Regions from separate parts of the Virgibacillus sp. M23 genome, predicted to be linked through region 3. Evidence: riboswitches for the same ligand, from Rfam matches in the RefSeq annotation. Region 3 holds a riboswitch; each other region holds the start of a gene.

Region 1 (3,268 bases), on a different contig from region 3:
GCTAAGTTGGGCTGAACATAGTCAGAAAAACGAACGATTTCGACATCTATCCCTTCTTTTTTTGCTTTTTCTGCCACGTAATCCCAAATGGCTGTATCTGATCCACTAATCCCGACTTTCACTGTTGTAGCTGCATCACTACTCGAACATGCTGTGATAATGCTTGTCAATATAATCAATAAAAAACGGATGGTTATTCTTTTCATGCTGTTCTCTCCTTATTTTTAAATACGTTACTTAACGATAAATGCTTTAAAAAATAGCTAGAAAAAAGCGTTCAAATTAATAGTCATTACCGACGTCTAATTTTTTTAGAAATGAAATTGCCTGTAGATTGTAAGCCTTGAACCATAATAACGAGAATCCCTACGGTGATAATCATAACCAATGTATCAAAGCGTTGATATCCGTAAGTAATAGCTAAGTCGCCAAGGCCTCCACCCCCTACTGCACCTGCCATGGCAGATGCACCTACGAGTCCAATGGTGGCAATCGTAATACCCAATAACAAGGAGCTAAGCGCTTCTGGAATAAGGAAGCGCATAATTATCTGTTTAGGTGTTGCACCCATAGCCTGTGCTGCCTCCATCACACCTGGATCAACCTCTAGTAGTGAATTTTCTATTAATCGAGCAATATATGGGCCCGCATATAAAATCATTGGAACAATAGCTGCCGCAGTTCCAATTGAAGTTCCAACTACCAAACGAGTAAATGGTATGACAGCAACCATTAAGATAATAAACGGAATAGATCGGAACACATTTATAATGGCATTTAATACGGTAAAAACTGCTTTATTTTCCCATAAATGACCTTTTCTTGTGACAACAAGTAAAATCCCTAAGATTAGACCAATTACAAACGAAAAAAGCAAGGAAACGCCAACCATTACAATAGTCTCCCATAATGCTTCCACAATTTGTTGACCATTAACTAACATCTGCTAGCACCTCCTTTACCGTTACCTTCTGTTGGTGAATATGCATGATAGCACGATTTATTTCATTTTCATCACCATCTAGTTTGACGATTAAATTGCCAAATGGTGTTCCCTGTAGCTCCGTAATACTGCCAAATAACACATTTACATCAACCGCATATTGCTTAGCAATTTCTGATAATAGCGGTCGTCCCGTCGATTCCCCAAGGAATACAATTCGATAAATTTTCTGACGTTGATCCAGCACTTTTAACAGCTCATATACGGATCTAGGAATATCATCATGCATCACAGACCGTACAAATTTATGTGCAATCTCTGTCTTTGGCTGTGCAAACACTTCGAATACGGAACCTGCTTCTACTACTTTCCCCTCATCCAATACCGCTACCTTATCGCAAATCTCGCGAATAACCCCCATTTCATGCGTAATAATCAAAATGGTTAGGTTATATTCTTCATTTATCTTCTTTAGCAGCTGTAAAATTGATTTCGTAGTTTCTGGATCTAGTGCTGAAGTTGCTTCGTCACATAATAATACCTTTGGCTTCGTAGCAAGGGCACGAGCAATTCCTACACGCTGCTTTTGTCCACCAGATAGTTGATCTGGATAATTATCTGCTTTATCTTTTAATCCAACAAACTCTAGTAGTTCTATAACCCGACGCTTCACTTCATCTTTTGGTACATTAGCAAGTAATAACGGCATCGCTACATTTGCGAATACTGTTTTAGCATTTAATAAATTAAAATGCTGAAAAATCATCCCGATGCTTCGTTTAGCTTCACGTAGATCCTTTGGAGAAAGGCTTAGCAAATCTTGATTATTAACCGTTACTTTTCCCGAAGAGGGACGTTCTAATAGGTTCACACAACGAATAAGGGAACTTTTCCCAGCACCACTAAAACCGATAACACCAAAGATTTCACCTTTTTCAATGTGCAAATTCACATCTTCTAATGCCTTTATTTGTTGTTGCTTTCCATTATAAATTTTACTTACACGTTCAAACGTAATCATGATGTATCACTCCTTTATGTCTGTACTAAAAATGCCTCTTCAGTTAAGAAGAGGCATCCATATACTATCCTCTTCTTATCTTTCAAGCTCTTAGCTTGCTGGATTTGGCACAGTACTTCATAGAGTCTGTTGCCGAGGTTTCAAAGGGCCAGTCCCTCCACCTCTCTGGATAAGAAGTTACGCTATAAAATTTTGTTCCGAATAAAAAAATCCCTCCTTGTTTGTAAGAAGAGATTTCCATATCTATTGGCGCTCTCTTCTTATTTTCCAAGCACAAATGACTTGTTGGATTTGGCACAGTACTTTGTAAAGTCCGCTGCCGAGGCTTCAAAGGGCCAATTCCCTCCACCTCTCTGAATAAGAAGTTTATATTTTGTAATTGATATATACAATACTACGCTTGCGACATCCTGTCAATTACTATTTGAAAATTTTTTATAAACCTGTCATTTATTTTTCTAACCGTTTATTGCTTTCCTAAAAAAATTCTGTATAATTAGTCATAGTGATAATGATTCTCATTATCATCAATGGCGAAGGAGGTAATTATAATATGCAACATTTAGATATTACAGATGTAACTATTGTTGGTGGTGGACCAGCAGGTTTATATGCATCTTTTTATAGTGGCATGAGGGATTTATCAACTCGTATTATAGAATATCAACCAAAGCTTGGTGGTAAGGTACACGTATATCCAGAGAAAATGATTTGGGATGTAGGTGGATTAACTCCTGTAACTGGAGCTACCTTAATTGATCAAATGGCAGAGCAAGCATTGACATTCGATCCTGAAGTCATTCTCAACGAAAAAGTTACAAAAATAGAGAAAAATGAAGATAACCTATTTGTATTAACTTCCCATTCTGGTAATCAATATTTAAGTAAAACAGTAATTCTTGCAGTTGGTGGCGGTATATTAAATCCAATTAAAATTGATATTGAAGGTGCAGATCGATTTGAGGTAACAAATCTGCATTATACCGTACAAAGTCTTGAGCATTTCAAAAATAAAAACATTATCATATCTGGTGGGGGAAACTCAGCCATTGATTGGGCTAACGAATTAGAACCAATAGCTAAGCAGCTACATATGGTGCATCGTAAAAATGAATTTACAGGACATGAAGCACATATTTCGCAAATCATGAATTCTACAGCTAACATCCATTTTAATTCAACCATTGAGAAGTTGCATGCTAATGCACAAGGCGATCAAATCGAAGCCGTGGAAATACGAAACCACGAGACAAATCAAGAAGAAGAAGTGAAAACAGATGCGCTTATCATTAGCTATGGCTATG
Region 2 (3,268 bases), on a different contig from region 3:
GATCGATCAGCTTCATGGTGGGATTAATTGGTGTTTCAATATAAATACAGGTTGTTTCTGGCCTTAGACAAGCCAAAACCTCTTCCTCACAATTCATTTCTGAGAAATCATGATTAATATGATACTTATCCTTTAACATGGATAACAATCCATACGTACAGCCATAAAGCCCGGAAGAACAAAGAATATGATCATTTGCTTTTGTTAGTGAAATTAATACCGCTGAAACGGCAGCCATTCCAGAGGAAAAAGCCAACCCTCGCTCCCCTCCTTCTAATGCCGCAATCCGCTCTTCCAAAAGCTGTACAGTAGGATTACCTAAACGCGAATATACAAAACCATCCTCTTCCCTTGCAAAACGCCGCTCTCCTTGTTCTGCTGAATCAAATGTAAAAGTAGAGGTTTGAAATAAAGGAGCTGCTAAACTTCCTAACATCTCTTCTGAATGATAACCTTCATGAACAACCTTCGTCTCCAATTGCTTTTCTTTCTTCTTCACATCCATTCCTCCTCACGTAAACTCTTGTAAACTGACCACCTATATATATCCTATTCAAATAAACGCATAAATGAATACGTTTTCTTTAGAGACGTTATCTTTGCTTTTTTTCTGGAGCAATTCTAAAATAGATTTACTTTATACCGGAAGAAGGGATGAAACCTTATGAACGCTAATCAGGATCGGAACGGTATGATCTACACATCATCAGCATACATATTATGGGGATTTCTACCAATCTATTGGAAGCTTCTTGACCATGTTTCTCCAGGGGAAACATTAGCTCACCGCATTATTTGGTCTTTCGTCTTCACATTTTTACTTGTTCTCATTATGCGTAAATGGTCGGATTTTACGAAGGAATGGAAGGAATTGCTTCATAATAAAAAGAAGCTATTTGGTATTTCTTTGGCTACGCTAGTAATTAGTCTAAATTGGTTAATATTTATTTGGGCCGTTAATAGTAATCATGTTGTTCAAGCAAGTCTGGGCTATTATATTAATCCACTTATAAGCATATTACTAGGAATTATCGTATTAAAAGAAGCCTTTACTTTCCGTCAAACTATTTCATTTATTCTAGCAGGAATCGGTGTGCTTTATTTAACGATAAGCTATGGTGTGTTTCCTTGGGTGTCATTATTACTTGCCATCAGCTTTGGACTGTATGGTTTATTGAAGAAAAAGGTCGATATCGGACCAATGATAGGGTTAACCATTGAAACCATGCTTATTCTCCCCTTCGCAATTATTTACCTAGCCATTTACCCTGATAACGCCTTTCAGCTTCATGAATTCTTTTCATCTACGAACCTATTATTAATGGGTGCAGGTGTTATGACAGCAATTCCCTTGTTACTGTTTGCAAGTGGAGCGAAACGCATTTCTTTAGCAATGGTCGGATTCTTGCAATATATTGCACCAACATTAATGTTATTACTAGGCGTATTTATATATAAAGAAGCCTTTACTTCTGCTCATTTAATTGCTTTCGCGTTCATTTGGATAGCTCTAGTAAACTTTATGCTTACGAGCTACCGAAGACCACTGAGGAAAAAGCATGTATAAAAAGATATAACATGCTCTAGGTTTTCTTACGTTTTGGCGATGGTATTATGCCTGCCTTTTGTTACGATTTAAAACTAGTGGTTGACAAAAGATTATGTACACCTATATAATATTCAATAATTTAGAAAAATACATCTCTTATCAAGAGCGGTGGAGGGAATAGGCCCTGTGAAGCCCAGCAACCAAAAAGCGATGAAATATTGCTTTTTACGGTGCTACATCCTACAGATCCATTTTATGATCTGGAAGATAAGAGGAGGAACGGTTAAATCCAAGCCCTCTTCTTAGGAAGAGGGCTTTTTCATTTTCCCCCTCTTCCTCCAGACACAAGGATTGCTATTCAGTAACTGGCCACGTCAATACTAGTCGTGGCAATACAGAACTACAAACTATCCTAGGAGGAATGAATAATGGCAAAATTTCACCAGAAACAACCAGATACAGTATTACTACACGGAGGTCAGGTGCCAGACCCAACCACGGGTTCTAGAGCTGTCCCTATTTATCAAACAACATCCTATGTTTTTCGTGACACGGAGCACGCACAGAATCTATTTGGCCTTACCGAACCGGGCAACATTTATACACGGATAGGGAACCCTACCGTAGATGCTTTCGAGCAACGAATTGCCGAATTAGAAGACGGTGTAGCAGCAGTAGCAACAGCATCTGGAATGGCAGCTATTACCTTTGCTATCCTAAATGTTGCTAGTACAGGAGATGAAATTATAGCTGACAGTAATTTATACGGTGGTACTTATAATCTATTTGCAAACACACTTCCTCGCTATGGTATAACGGTTAAATTTGTTAATGGCAAGAACAAGAATGAAGTCGAAGCTGCTATCACAGATAAAACAAAAGCAATCTTCGGTGAAATTATTACGAACCCTAGTCTGCACATCTTTGATGTCGAGACCATTGCTGCTTTAGCTCATTCTTATAATATTCCTTTAATAATTGATAATACATTCGCACCTTATATTGCTAAGCCGATAGCATGGGGAGCAGATGTTGTGGTCCACTCCGCTACAAAATGGATAGGAGGACATGGTACGACCATTGGAGGTGTTGTCGTTGATGGCGGAAGGTTTAATTGGAATAACAGCAAATTCCCTGGCTTTACAGAACCAGATGAGAGCTATAATGGCCTCCGTTTCATTGATGTTGGTCCTGCGGCTTTTGCTACTAAATTAAGGGTACAATTATTGCGTGATATTGGTGCGTGTATTAGCCCGCATAATGCTTTTTTACTATTACAGGGTTTAGAAACCTTGCATCTTCGTATTCCTCAACATAATAAAAATGCACAGATAATTGCCGAATACTTAGCTAAAAATCCTGCGATCGAATGGGTGAACTACCCAGGTTTACAAAGCCATTCATCAAACAAGCGAGCTAAAAAATATTTTAGTGAAGGTGCTGGATCTATCATCACTTTTGGAATTCGAGGGGGGAGAGAAGCTGGACGACAATTAATTGAATGTATTGAATTATGGTCACATGTAGCTAATGTTGGTGATGCAAAATCACTAATTATTCATCCTGCTTCAACAACGCATCAACAACTAACCGTTGAAGAATTAAAAACTAGTGGTGTTACGGAGGAAACAATTCGTCTATCGATTGGTTTGGAGTCTGTTACCGACTTATTATACACCTTAGATGCTGCTATCGCTGAAGCTACTGGCGAAGCAAAAA
Region 3 (3,268 bases):
ATAAAGACGAGCAGGTAGCTTCCGTAATATGCTGACAAAATCCTCAGCCAGCAGCTTCTTAGGCGGAAAATCGGTTACTAAATCTAAAACATCCCTTCCCTCAAGATACGACTTTAGTTTTTCCTTATTGCTTGCTGTTAATAGATCGGTTAATGCTTCATTAGCAAATAATGTCGCTGCCTTTTCTACTAGTGGCTTCGTTAAAACCGTAATCTCAAAATGGGAAAGTAAAGCTTCTCGTAATGACCTAATTTCCCCCTGTTTATTCACAGATACAGTTTGTTCTGCATCCCAATTCATCGCCTTCATAAGTTCATCGACTAATACGGGGTCATTTTTCGGAAATATCCCTAAGCTATCTCCTGGTTTGAAGGTAAAGCCAGACCCATCAATGGACAATTCTAGATGGCGGGTTTGCTTATTGGAACCGCGACCACTTAAATTAATATTCTGAACAACCTCGGCCATAAATGGATTTGTTCTTGAAAAACCAGATTGTTCGGAAACGAACGTGCCTGCCGTTTGTTGACCTGCTAGAACGGTATTGTCAACAACTTCAGATGACTGCTTTAAAACCCCGAGTACTCCCGTCATCCACTCAGACGCTTGCTCATCAAAATCCAAATCACAATCTACTCGGTCATATAGCCTCTCTCCACCTAATTCTTCTAGGCGTTTATCAAAGTCTTTTCCTGTTTGACAGAAAAATTCATACGACTCATCACCGAGCGCTAGCACTGCGAAACGCAAATGATCCAATTTAGGTGCTTTTCTGCTGTGAAGAAATTCATAGAAAGAGATCGCATTATCCGGTGGATCACCTTCTCCATGGGTTGCCGTTATAATTAATACATCCTCTGTCTTCTTTAATTTCTTTGGCTTAAAGTCATCAAGCGCGGAGCAAGTTACCAAAAAATTCGCTGCGTCTAGCTTTTCAGCCATCGATTCTGCTAATGAGCGGGCAGTCCCTGTCTCCGATCCATATAATATGGTTACTTCTCTCGGATCTGTGCCAGCATTCGTTGCTTGACTGATGGCTTGGGGGTCTGGATTACCAGATTGGACTTCTTTTGATATAAAAGCTGAAAGGTAACCACTTAGCCACACCTTTTGATGATCCGTTAAAGTAGGTAACAGGAGATTTAATTGTTCTATTTGTTCGTGATTAAAAGGGCTATTTGTTACATTCAACGACAACACGTTCCACCTCACTATTAAGTTCTTTTTTATACCTATACAATCAAATGCTTAGTATACCAATTAATTTACTAGGAATTAAACGAAATAAAAAAGATGAATACTCAGATCATCACGATTCGCTTTTATTAACCGTGGTATGCAAGCCACATTCCGTTTTCGTTTGCCCCGTCCATCTACCTGCACGTAAATCATCAGAGTCGGCTACTTGGGAGGTACAAGGAATACACCCAATACTTGGATAATTTCTATCATGCAGTTCATTATAGGGCAATTGTTGTTTTTGAATATAATTCCATACATCGTCCCAAGTCCAATAAATTAACGGACATATTTTAATGCTTTTAAATCGTTCATCCCTATTCACAAAGTCTGTTTTACTACGACTTGGTGACTGCTCTCTACGAAGTCCAGATATCCAAGCAGGTACCTTATCTAGTTCTTCTTCAAGAGGCTTGATCTTACGAATGAAACAACATTGATCTGGCTGTCGCTTCCACAAGGCTGAGCCATGCTTTGCTGCCTGTTCTTCCACTGTCAAATCAGGCTGCTTTAAGCGAATCCGCAAATCAGGGTACCTTTTTTTCACTTCATCGATGAGATCATACGTTTCTTGAAAATGTAACCCTGTGTCTAGAAAGACAATCTCTGCATCAGATTTCTCCTTTGCTATTAAATCAATTAGCACCATACCTTCTGCGCCAAAGCTACATGCATAAACGATGGAATCCCCATATTGCTCATATGCCCAACTTAAAATGGTAGAGGCTCCTTTCGTTTCATCCTCAGGAAGAAAATCTTTAAAAGGATCAACAGTAAAATCTTGATATGACAGCATATGACTTGTCACGCATTATCCCTCCTACGTTATTCTTAAAAATAAAGGCGTAAGGTCTAGGCAAACAAATGTACTGGAAATAGGCAGTGAGGTAAACATAAACATGCTATGAAAAACTCTTCCTATCCATGTGATAAGAAGAGTAATTTGTACGGTATCTTGCACTCTTCTTATCTATCAGACCATTGTCTGTAGGAATTGGCACAGTGTTAGAATAACCTGCTGCCGAAGCTTCAAAGGGCCTTTTCCCTCCACCTCTCTTGATAAGAATTAAAATCTATGACTGTATTGTTTGATATATTAAATGGTTTTCCAGAAAAAGTCAATGCCTTTTTCCAAAACATGAGAATAGTTTGATATTCATGTTATATACAAAAAACAAGCCAGATGTGACAATAAATTTTTTTAGATCATGAAAAGAATCACCTAAATGTGAACGTACTATTCTCCCAAAAGCATGTGTATTCTAATATGCTTATGATAATGCTTTTAACCCGGTAACTCCAATAATAATCGCAATCAAACTAGCAATTCGATACTTATTCGTAGATTCACCAAAGAAAATCATGTTCATCAATACCGCACCGGCCGTTCCAATGCCAATAAACACAGAATATGCCACACTTACAAGTAAATACGAGAAGGATGCATATAAAAAGATGAATGAACCACCTAATCCACCAATATAAAGCAGTCCATTTCGTATAGTCTTCTGTTGACTATAGAGACGTAAACCTAAGACACCTAACATTTCAAATACAGATGCACTCGCAATAAATAACCAACCCATTAGGATTGAACCCCCTTTGTCGCTTCAGACTGTTCCGGTTGATCAGAAAGTTTTAAGCCAATAACCCCTAGAACTAGAATCAACATAAAGAACATTTTTCCTACATTTAAACTTCCACCAAACAAGTAAATATCCATGATGGCTGTACCTACTGTTCCCGCAGCAGCAAATATCGCATATACGGTACCTGTTGGTAGATTTTCACAAGCTTTAGACAGGAAATGGAGATCTAAAAGGATAGCTCCTATGATTAGGACCCAATGCCACCAAGCGTTAGCGGTATTAAATCCATAGATCCAGATCAATTCAAAAACACTCGTTAATACAACATATATCCATGATTTATTCATTTCTGTATTTCATCCTTTACCACATGACTGACTTTCAGTCATTATATTTTTAGAAAAACTGAGCAAAATTCGCTCAGTCCTTATCACTACATG

The links. A riboswitch is a leader RNA that binds a small molecule or an ion and turns the genes downstream of it on or off. The one in region 3 is predicted to bind S-adenosylmethionine.
Region 1: linked by a shared signal. The riboswitch ahead of RVS70_RS16005 (methionine ABC transporter ATP-binding protein) and the one ahead of RVS70_RS11555 (phosphoadenylyl-sulfate reductase) in region 3 are both predicted to bind S-adenosylmethionine.
Region 2: linked by a shared signal. The riboswitch ahead of RVS70_RS16785 (O-acetylhomoserine aminocarboxypropyltransferase/cysteine synthase family protein) and the one ahead of RVS70_RS11555 (phosphoadenylyl-sulfate reductase) in region 3 are both predicted to bind S-adenosylmethionine.

What each region holds. Positions count from the first base shown of each region.
Region 1 covers NZ_JAWDHA010000048.1:3,836-7,103, reverse strand. The annotation lists gene RVS70_RS16015 (MetQ/NlpA family ABC transporter substrate-binding protein) at 1-206, opposite strand, end outside; gene RVS70_RS16010 (methionine ABC transporter permease) at 293-943, opposite strand; gene RVS70_RS16005 (methionine ABC transporter ATP-binding protein) at 933-1,964, opposite strand; SAM riboswitch class I at 2,037-2,140, opposite strand; SAM riboswitch class I at 2,222-2,328, opposite strand; gene RVS70_RS16000 (NAD(P)/FAD-dependent oxidoreductase) at 2,518-3,268, shown strand, end outside.
Region 2 covers NZ_JAWDHA010000053.1:14,563-17,830, forward strand. The annotation lists gene megL (methionine gamma-lyase) at 1-499, opposite strand, end outside; gene rarD (EamA family transporter RarD) at 665-1,567, shown strand; SAM riboswitch class I at 1,703-1,823, shown strand; gene RVS70_RS16785 (O-acetylhomoserine aminocarboxypropyltransferase/cysteine synthase family protein) at 1,978-3,268, shown strand, end outside.
Region 3 covers NZ_JAWDHA010000026.1:3,851-7,118, reverse strand. The annotation lists gene RVS70_RS11560 (assimilatory sulfite reductase (NADPH) flavoprotein subunit) at 1-1,197, opposite strand, end outside; gene RVS70_RS11555 (phosphoadenylyl-sulfate reductase) at 1,310-2,035, opposite strand; SAM riboswitch class I at 2,203-2,305, opposite strand; gene RVS70_RS11550 (DMT family transporter) at 2,511-2,825, opposite strand; gene RVS70_RS11545 (DMT family transporter) at 2,825-3,175, opposite strand.